Regions from separate parts of the Ectobacillus sp. JY-23 genome, predicted to be linked through region 1. Evidence: riboswitches for the same ligand, from Rfam matches in the RefSeq annotation. Region 1 holds a riboswitch; the other holds the start of a gene.
The links. Region 1 has a riboswitch for FMN ahead of ribD (bifunctional diaminohydroxyphosphoribosylaminopyrimidine deaminase/5-amino-6-(5-phosphoribosylamino)uracil reductase RibD). Riboswitches for the same ligand answer to the same signal wherever they lie in the genome.

Region 1 (3,418 bases):
CGCTCAGTGGCAACGTTTTTGAGTGTATGCATCGTTTCATTCATGATTTATCACCTTGTTCAATAAAATTGCATGCTCATGTGCAACAGCAATAATAGTATAAATCGTTATAGTATACATTGTAACATGATAAGCTTATATTCCAAACATATATCAAATTACAACACATCTATAAGCAGGATTATGATACTATAGAAATAAGCTTGCAAACACGTACATCGTAGCAATGAAATAATAACGTATAATGGATAAGGAGCGAAAACATGACAAAGGTACAAATAAAAGTAAACGACAACGGCTCTATTCGCATTACCGGTGATGTAGAATTATTAGACGGCGCAGGTAATCCATTTCCTGCAAAGCCTGCTTTTTCTTTGTGTCGCTGTGGTCTTTCCGGTAACATGCCATTTTGTGACGGAGCTCATAAAGGCAAATTCCAATCTGCAGTTCGCGCACCAGAGCAGCCAGCTGACTAAGCTGCATTTCATTGAAAAAAAGGTCTTGCTTGCAAGATCTTTTTTTAATGAGCGACATAAAAACCGAAATATGCTGCACCGATGCATAGTATATAACTACTGAAAATATACCATGACACAATTCTATATTGTTTCTTTTGATATAGCCTCACACATTCAACTTGAAACGTTGAAAACGTTGTAAATGCTCCCATAAACCCTACAGCCAATAACAAGCGCTCCTTTTCTTGTATCCCATAAGACAATAATACCCCCAATAGAAATGAACCAACGAAATTCACAATTAAAGTTCCGTATGGAAAATGAGAACGAGACCTCGTGCGGATTATGTTACCAATGAGAAATCGCAAAACAGCTCCAAGACTCCCCCCAAGTGCCACTAACAGTATATTCATGACACAACCATCGCTTTTTTTGCGACATACAAACCAAGCCAAGCCATATAAAATCCGCCCCATGCGCTCATTGTCATATATACCACCATTAGTAAATACGCTTGATGTTGCCATAAAGTGACCACTTCCATACTAAACGTCGAAAACGTTGTAAACGATCCTACTAAACCTGTTCCAACAGCAGGTGCAACATATGGGTGCATACCAGGTCGCTCAAATATTCGTGCTGTAAGCCACGCCAACAGAAAGCTGCCGCTCATATTCGCAACCCATGTTGCGACAGGAAAACCGAACAGCCAAGGTATATGTACATACAAACTTAGTGCATATCGCAGCAGTGCTCCAACGGCACCAGCTATACCAACTACAATATATTTCACAAATCAACCTCTTCTCTCACACTTTTCTGCTATTCACTATGACCTAAGTATCTATTATTTGTCAATTCGTACTATAAGTTGTTTACATAACAGCAACTACATATCACCAATTTTTCTCTCCTATCCCCCAAAAAAGTTAGTTGTTCAATTTATATGCATATACTTTTTATCTCATATAAAACTTTCAGATTATTATACCTTTTTTCTGTTCATTCTATTTTTTTGTGATATAATAACAAGCAAACAATATCCTTCGGGGTCGGGTGAAATTCCCAACCGGCGGTGATGAAGCTTTTGCTTCTTAGTCCGTGACCCGCTTCGGCGGTGGACCTGGTGCAAATCCGGGACCGACAGTATAGTCTGGATGGGAGAAGGATTCTGTTTTCAATTTTATAGGAGAAGTCTGCCTTTTTACATAAATACAAGCTAAACATTTCTATCTTTAGTAGGGTATGTTTGTACAGTGTTTCTTTTTGCGTGGTCATGACTGCTATATGAACATCGTACTTGTATTTATAGAGAGACACAGCACTGATTGTCTGCAAAAAACGCAGATATAATCGGCTTATTTGTCGTACGCTTTTCTCCTATTTCTGAAAACACACTTCTCAAGCCCCTAAGGACATTCCTTAGGGGCTTTTTATTTTAACGGGAAGGTGGTCTTATGACAGATACAACTTACATGAAATTGGCACTACAGCTCGCATCCGCGACAAATGGACAAACGAATCCCAATCCTATGGTGGGGGCAGTCGTAGTCAAAAATGGTGAAATTGTTGGAGTGGGAGCCCATTTACGGGCAGGTGAGGCGCACGCCGAGGTTCATGCACTACAAATGGCAGGTGAAAAAGCGCAGGGAGCCACATTATATGTGACACTTGAACCATGCAATCACTTTGGTAAAACACCGCCATGCACAGAACAAATTATACAAAGTGGCATTGCACGTGTTGTTATAGCTACGCAAGATAATAACCCTCTTGTTGCAGGCTCTGGTATAAAGAAGCTACAGGAAGCCAGCATTATGGTAGAAACCGGACTATTAGCCGAAGAGGCCAAACAGCTAAATAACATTTTTTTTCATACCATACAACATAAAAAACCTTACGTTACTTTAAAAACAGCAATGAGCCTAGATGGAAAAATTGCTTCTACTACCGGGGAAAGTAAATGGATTACAGGTTCACAAGCACGTATGGATGTTCATCAATACCGTCACCAACATGATGCCATATTAGTTGGAGTAAATACGATTATTGCAGACAATCCTAGTTTGACTACTCGCCTTCCAAATGGTGGTAAAAATCCAATTCGGATTATCCTGGATACCCATTTACGGACGCCCCTTTCGGCTAAAGTTCTGCATGACAACGCGGCACCTACTTGGCTTGTAACCGGGGCTCGCGTCTCTGAAGAACAAATAAGACAATATGAAAGCTACGCTTCAATTCTATCAATGCCCACAGAGAGAATTTCTGTTCCAAACTTATTACAAGTGCTGTATGAACAGGGCATTTCTTCTCTATTTGTTGAAGGTGGATCACAAATACACACTAGTTTTATAGAATCTCATATGTATAATCAGTTAGTCATTTATATGAGCGGACATTTAATAGGTGGGCAGCAAGCACCGACATTTTTTGGCGGAACCGGGTTTTCCTTGCAGGATGCACCTAAATTGTATATTGCCTCTGTTGAGCAAATGGGAGATGATATAAAGCTTATTGCACGTCGAAAGGAGGAAACTTATGTTCACAGGAATTATTGAAGAAATCGGAACGGTAGTACGTATTCAAAAAGATGCGTTAGCCGTTCAAGTCACCATACAAGCCGAGCGTGTCCTTAACGATGTACAACTTGGGGACAGTATCGCTGTAAACGGCGTTTGTTTAACCGTTACTTCATTTACGGATCAATATTTCACTGCAGATATGATGCCTGAAACAGTTAAGGCAACTTCTCTACGCACCTTGCAAGTAGGTTCTTCCGTAAATTTAGAACGTGCAATGGTAGCGAACGGACGCTTTGGTGGACATTTTGTATCAGGACATGTAGACGGCATCGGAACAATTCTTGAAAAACGCACTTTGGCAAACGCTGTATACTATCGCATTTCTCTGCCTGTTCATTTATTGCGGTATTGTATTACAAAAGGATCTATCGCGCT
Region 2 (3,418 bases), 410 kb from region 1:
CTTATTATTCAGAAAGCTATGGAAATGTTGTATTCATTCGCCATGCAGATTACGAAACAGTATATGCGCATTTGTCTCAACGTACAGTAAAAGAAGGGGATCGTATTAAAGGCGGTCAAGTAATTGGGTTGGTTGGAAATACAGGACATTCATCTGGTGCTCATTTACACTTTGAAGTACATAAAAAGGAATGGAGTTTTGCAAAAACCAATGCGGTCAATCCTTTGCTTGTACTAGGAGATGTTACGTCGGAGATGACGTCAGCACACTCTTATGTTGTACAAAAAGGAGATACCTTATCAAAAATTGCTCGTAAATTTGGCACAACGGTAGAACAACTGAAGGGGCAAAACGGCTTGCGCAGTGATCGGATTTATTTAGAACAAAAGCTAGTTATTAATTAAAAGACAAGCAAGGCATATCCATTTGTTTTCGGATGTCAGGACCTTAGAATTAAGGAATGGAACGTTCTTGTATAATTTTTTAGATTAAGGCTCTGTTAAAGTTTGTTGTTGATTTCCGTTACGGGGGTTCGCTTTCTGGGGGGTCTCCCTTTGACTCGCTTTTCCCGCAGGAATCTCACCCCCTTCATTTCAATCAACAAGTGCAAATAATCAACACTATGCTTTAACACAGTCTAGATTAAAAAAGCGTGCGAATGCACGCTTTTCGTCACCTCTATATAACGATTTGAACGGTTAATTCATCGGTATTTTATCACCAGAAAATGAATATAGAAATAAACCCGCACGCCATAAAGTAAGTGTAATAATAGATAACTTTGGCTCGTGTTTTATTTTTCGAAAATAAAACAATAGACGGTTCAATCAAACCAATACATAAGCATAAGGTGCTTGCCAACATGGTAAAAATAGAGAAAGCGTAAAGAGCCTTTTCTACCACATAAGGAATTAGTGCTTTAAGAGCGGTCATTAGCAGAATCGTATACAAAAGAGAAGCTACGTACATACTGATAGGCGTTTTAGAACGATATCCAGGAATTTTACGCCATAAAGGTCTTGGAATTTCGGTGATTTCAATAGAAGTATAGGAATCAATAATTGCTTGTGCTTCTTGTCCGTTTTTAAGAAATTGAAAAATTCGGTTTGTTTGCCCTTGAAACACAAATTCGGATTTTTGTAAAAAATGATCTATTTTTACTTGTTTCCAGGTTTTCCATGGATGTCGCTCCAGCAAGCGAATGCGGTTTTCAGCACGTCGATCATACTCGTAAATACTGATACCATCCTTGTCAAATGCTGCATAATATGCATTAGCTGAGACAGTTCCGAAATCCACAGGACAGTATAGTAATAATTCACGCTTCAGATAAAAATACTCTTTACGCAGGCTTTTTTGCATAAATCGATAAATAGATTGCTTTTTTCGCTGTTTCATTGTATTTCCCCCGCAGGTAACATACTGTTTCCATAATAAATCATATTAACATTTTCAGCTGTAAAAAACTATAAAGAAATTGTGTTTAACTCCTCTTGGTTTTCAAAGCAAGAGAGGAGATTCATAATTACAAATAGAGACAATCTGCTTACTGTTCAAACACTTTTGCAACTATTTATAAAAAATGTCTTTCGTTCTTTTTTATATACAAAATAAATATATTATTGTATAATAACCGTGAAAATAAAATATCGATCTATCTTCGGGGCAGGGTGTAATTCCCTACCGGCGGTGATGAGCAATATGCTCTAAGCCCGCGAGCCGTTAAGGCAGGATTCGGTGCGATTCCGAAGCCGACAGTATAGTCTGGATGGGAGAAGATGGAGGTCAGGCGTTTAAAATACAACTTTTTAAACGTTTATTTAGCGCACCTTACAATTTCCCCCTTTCCGATTGGTAAAGGGGTTTTTTGTATGGATATGGCCAAGGTATCCTTCAAGTTAACTGTGGTACTTTTGCATAAATTATTCATAAATAGGTGTGTCAGACTTTCCATTTTTCCAGTGGATCGGTGGAAAAAGGAGAGAAGTATAATGAAGAAAAATGTAACACAATTAGTAACGGTGGCAATGCTGAGCAGTATTTCGTATTTGCTGATGATGTTTGATTTTCCGTTTCCAGGGTTGCCGGCATTTTTGAAAATTGATTTTAGTGATGTACCAGCATTGCTTGCTGCTATCATCTTCGGACCGATGGCTGGTGTAATTGTAGAAGGAATTAAAAACATTTTGCATTACGGTATTCAAGGGAATTTGACAGGGGTGCCAATTGGCGAACTAGCTAATTTCGTTGCCGGTTGCTTATTTATATTGCCAGTATCCTATTTCTTCCGTAAACATCGCACTGTAAAAGGTCTGACTGTAGGGTTGGTTGTGGGAACTACATTGATGACGCTAATTATGAGTGTGTTAAACTATTATATTATTTTCCCTGCATATACATGGTTCTTAGGCTTTCCAGCTCAGTCTAGCGAACAAATTCGCCAAGTTGTTGTAACGGGTATCTTACCATTTAACATAATTAAAGGTGCCATCGTGGCTGTTGTATTTGTGTTGTTGTACTCTCGTTTACGAGTGTGGTTAGAATCAAAAATGCAAAATGCTTAAAAAAAACCTTGCGATTATTCGCAAGGTTTTTTTCTATTCAAATTTTAAAGCATCGCCGTCAAATGGCTCGTCTGCAACTTTGATGGAATCTGTTGGGCAACCTTCGAATGCATCCATCATATCGTCAAGTAATACATCAGGAATTTCTACAATTCCTTGGTTGTCATCAAGTGTTACAAAAGCGATGCCTTCATCGTCGTAGTCATAGATGTCCGGTGCTGCTGCGCCGCATGCGCCGCATGCGATGCAAGTATCTTTGTCAACAATTGTATACTTTGCCATAGTGTAACCTCCTAGTATATTCATTGGCCTTGCCGAATGAAAATTGTATCCTTATTGTAAAACGGTTTGATAAACTTTTCAATATAAAATTATATGATAATGCTTATCAGTTAGATATGTCAACCATTTTGTTGAAATGATAGCAGTAGTTAATGATTCAATTCATATTTACAATTCCGAATGACCACGATCCTCTTCTTTTGATACAATAGAAGAGGAGTATAAAACTTTATACAACAGGAGTTGAGTCAAGTGACTTTTTTACATGTCGTACTGTACGGAATTAAACAAATGAATGGAGAAAGAAGTGCGGCATCTATATATCATTTGCTAAAGGGAAAGCGGTCATCGCAAACTTTGCAAGATGCATCTATATATCAATTGTCTTTCTTATTTGGTATTTACAGAAGATTAGAGCGACATACGTATAATGAGCATATTAAACAAATGATACAACATGATTTTTTAAGAGAAATAGAAGAGGCTCGATATATTTTGACTGAAAAAGGGGAGCAAGAACTACAGGATTTTAAATTCCCAATTCACCTACATGGGCTAAAGTATGGAGAAGC

Region 2: another riboswitch for FMN. It lies ahead of MUG87_RS05105 (ECF transporter S component); the one in region 1 lies ahead of ribD (bifunctional diaminohydroxyphosphoribosylaminopyrimidine deaminase/5-amino-6-(5-phosphoribosylamino)uracil reductase RibD).

What each region holds. Positions count from the first base shown of each region.
Region 1 covers NZ_CP095462.1:1,378,106-1,381,523, forward strand. Annotated here, with positions in the region: gene MUG87_RS07160 (DUF2552 family protein) at 1-44, opposite strand, end outside; gene MUG87_RS07165 (CDGSH iron-sulfur domain-containing protein) at 264-476, shown strand; gene crcB (fluoride efflux transporter CrcB) at 521-871, opposite strand; gene MUG87_RS07175 (fluoride efflux transporter FluC) at 868-1,251, opposite strand; FMN riboswitch at 1,497-1,631, shown strand; gene ribD (bifunctional diaminohydroxyphosphoribosylaminopyrimidine deaminase/5-amino-6-(5-phosphoribosylamino)uracil reductase RibD) at 1,916-3,019, shown strand; gene ribE (riboflavin synthase) at 3,000-3,418, shown strand, end outside.
Region 2 covers NZ_CP095462.1:972,067-975,484, reverse strand. Annotated here, with positions in the region: gene MUG87_RS05115 (peptidoglycan DD-metalloendopeptidase family protein) at 1-404, shown strand, start outside; gene MUG87_RS05110 (hypothetical protein) at 718-1,398, opposite strand; FMN riboswitch at 1,653-1,784, shown strand; gene MUG87_RS05105 (ECF transporter S component) at 1,992-2,564, shown strand; gene MUG87_RS05100 (ferredoxin) at 2,598-2,846, opposite strand; gene MUG87_RS05095 (YpbB family protein) at 3,099-3,418, shown strand, end outside.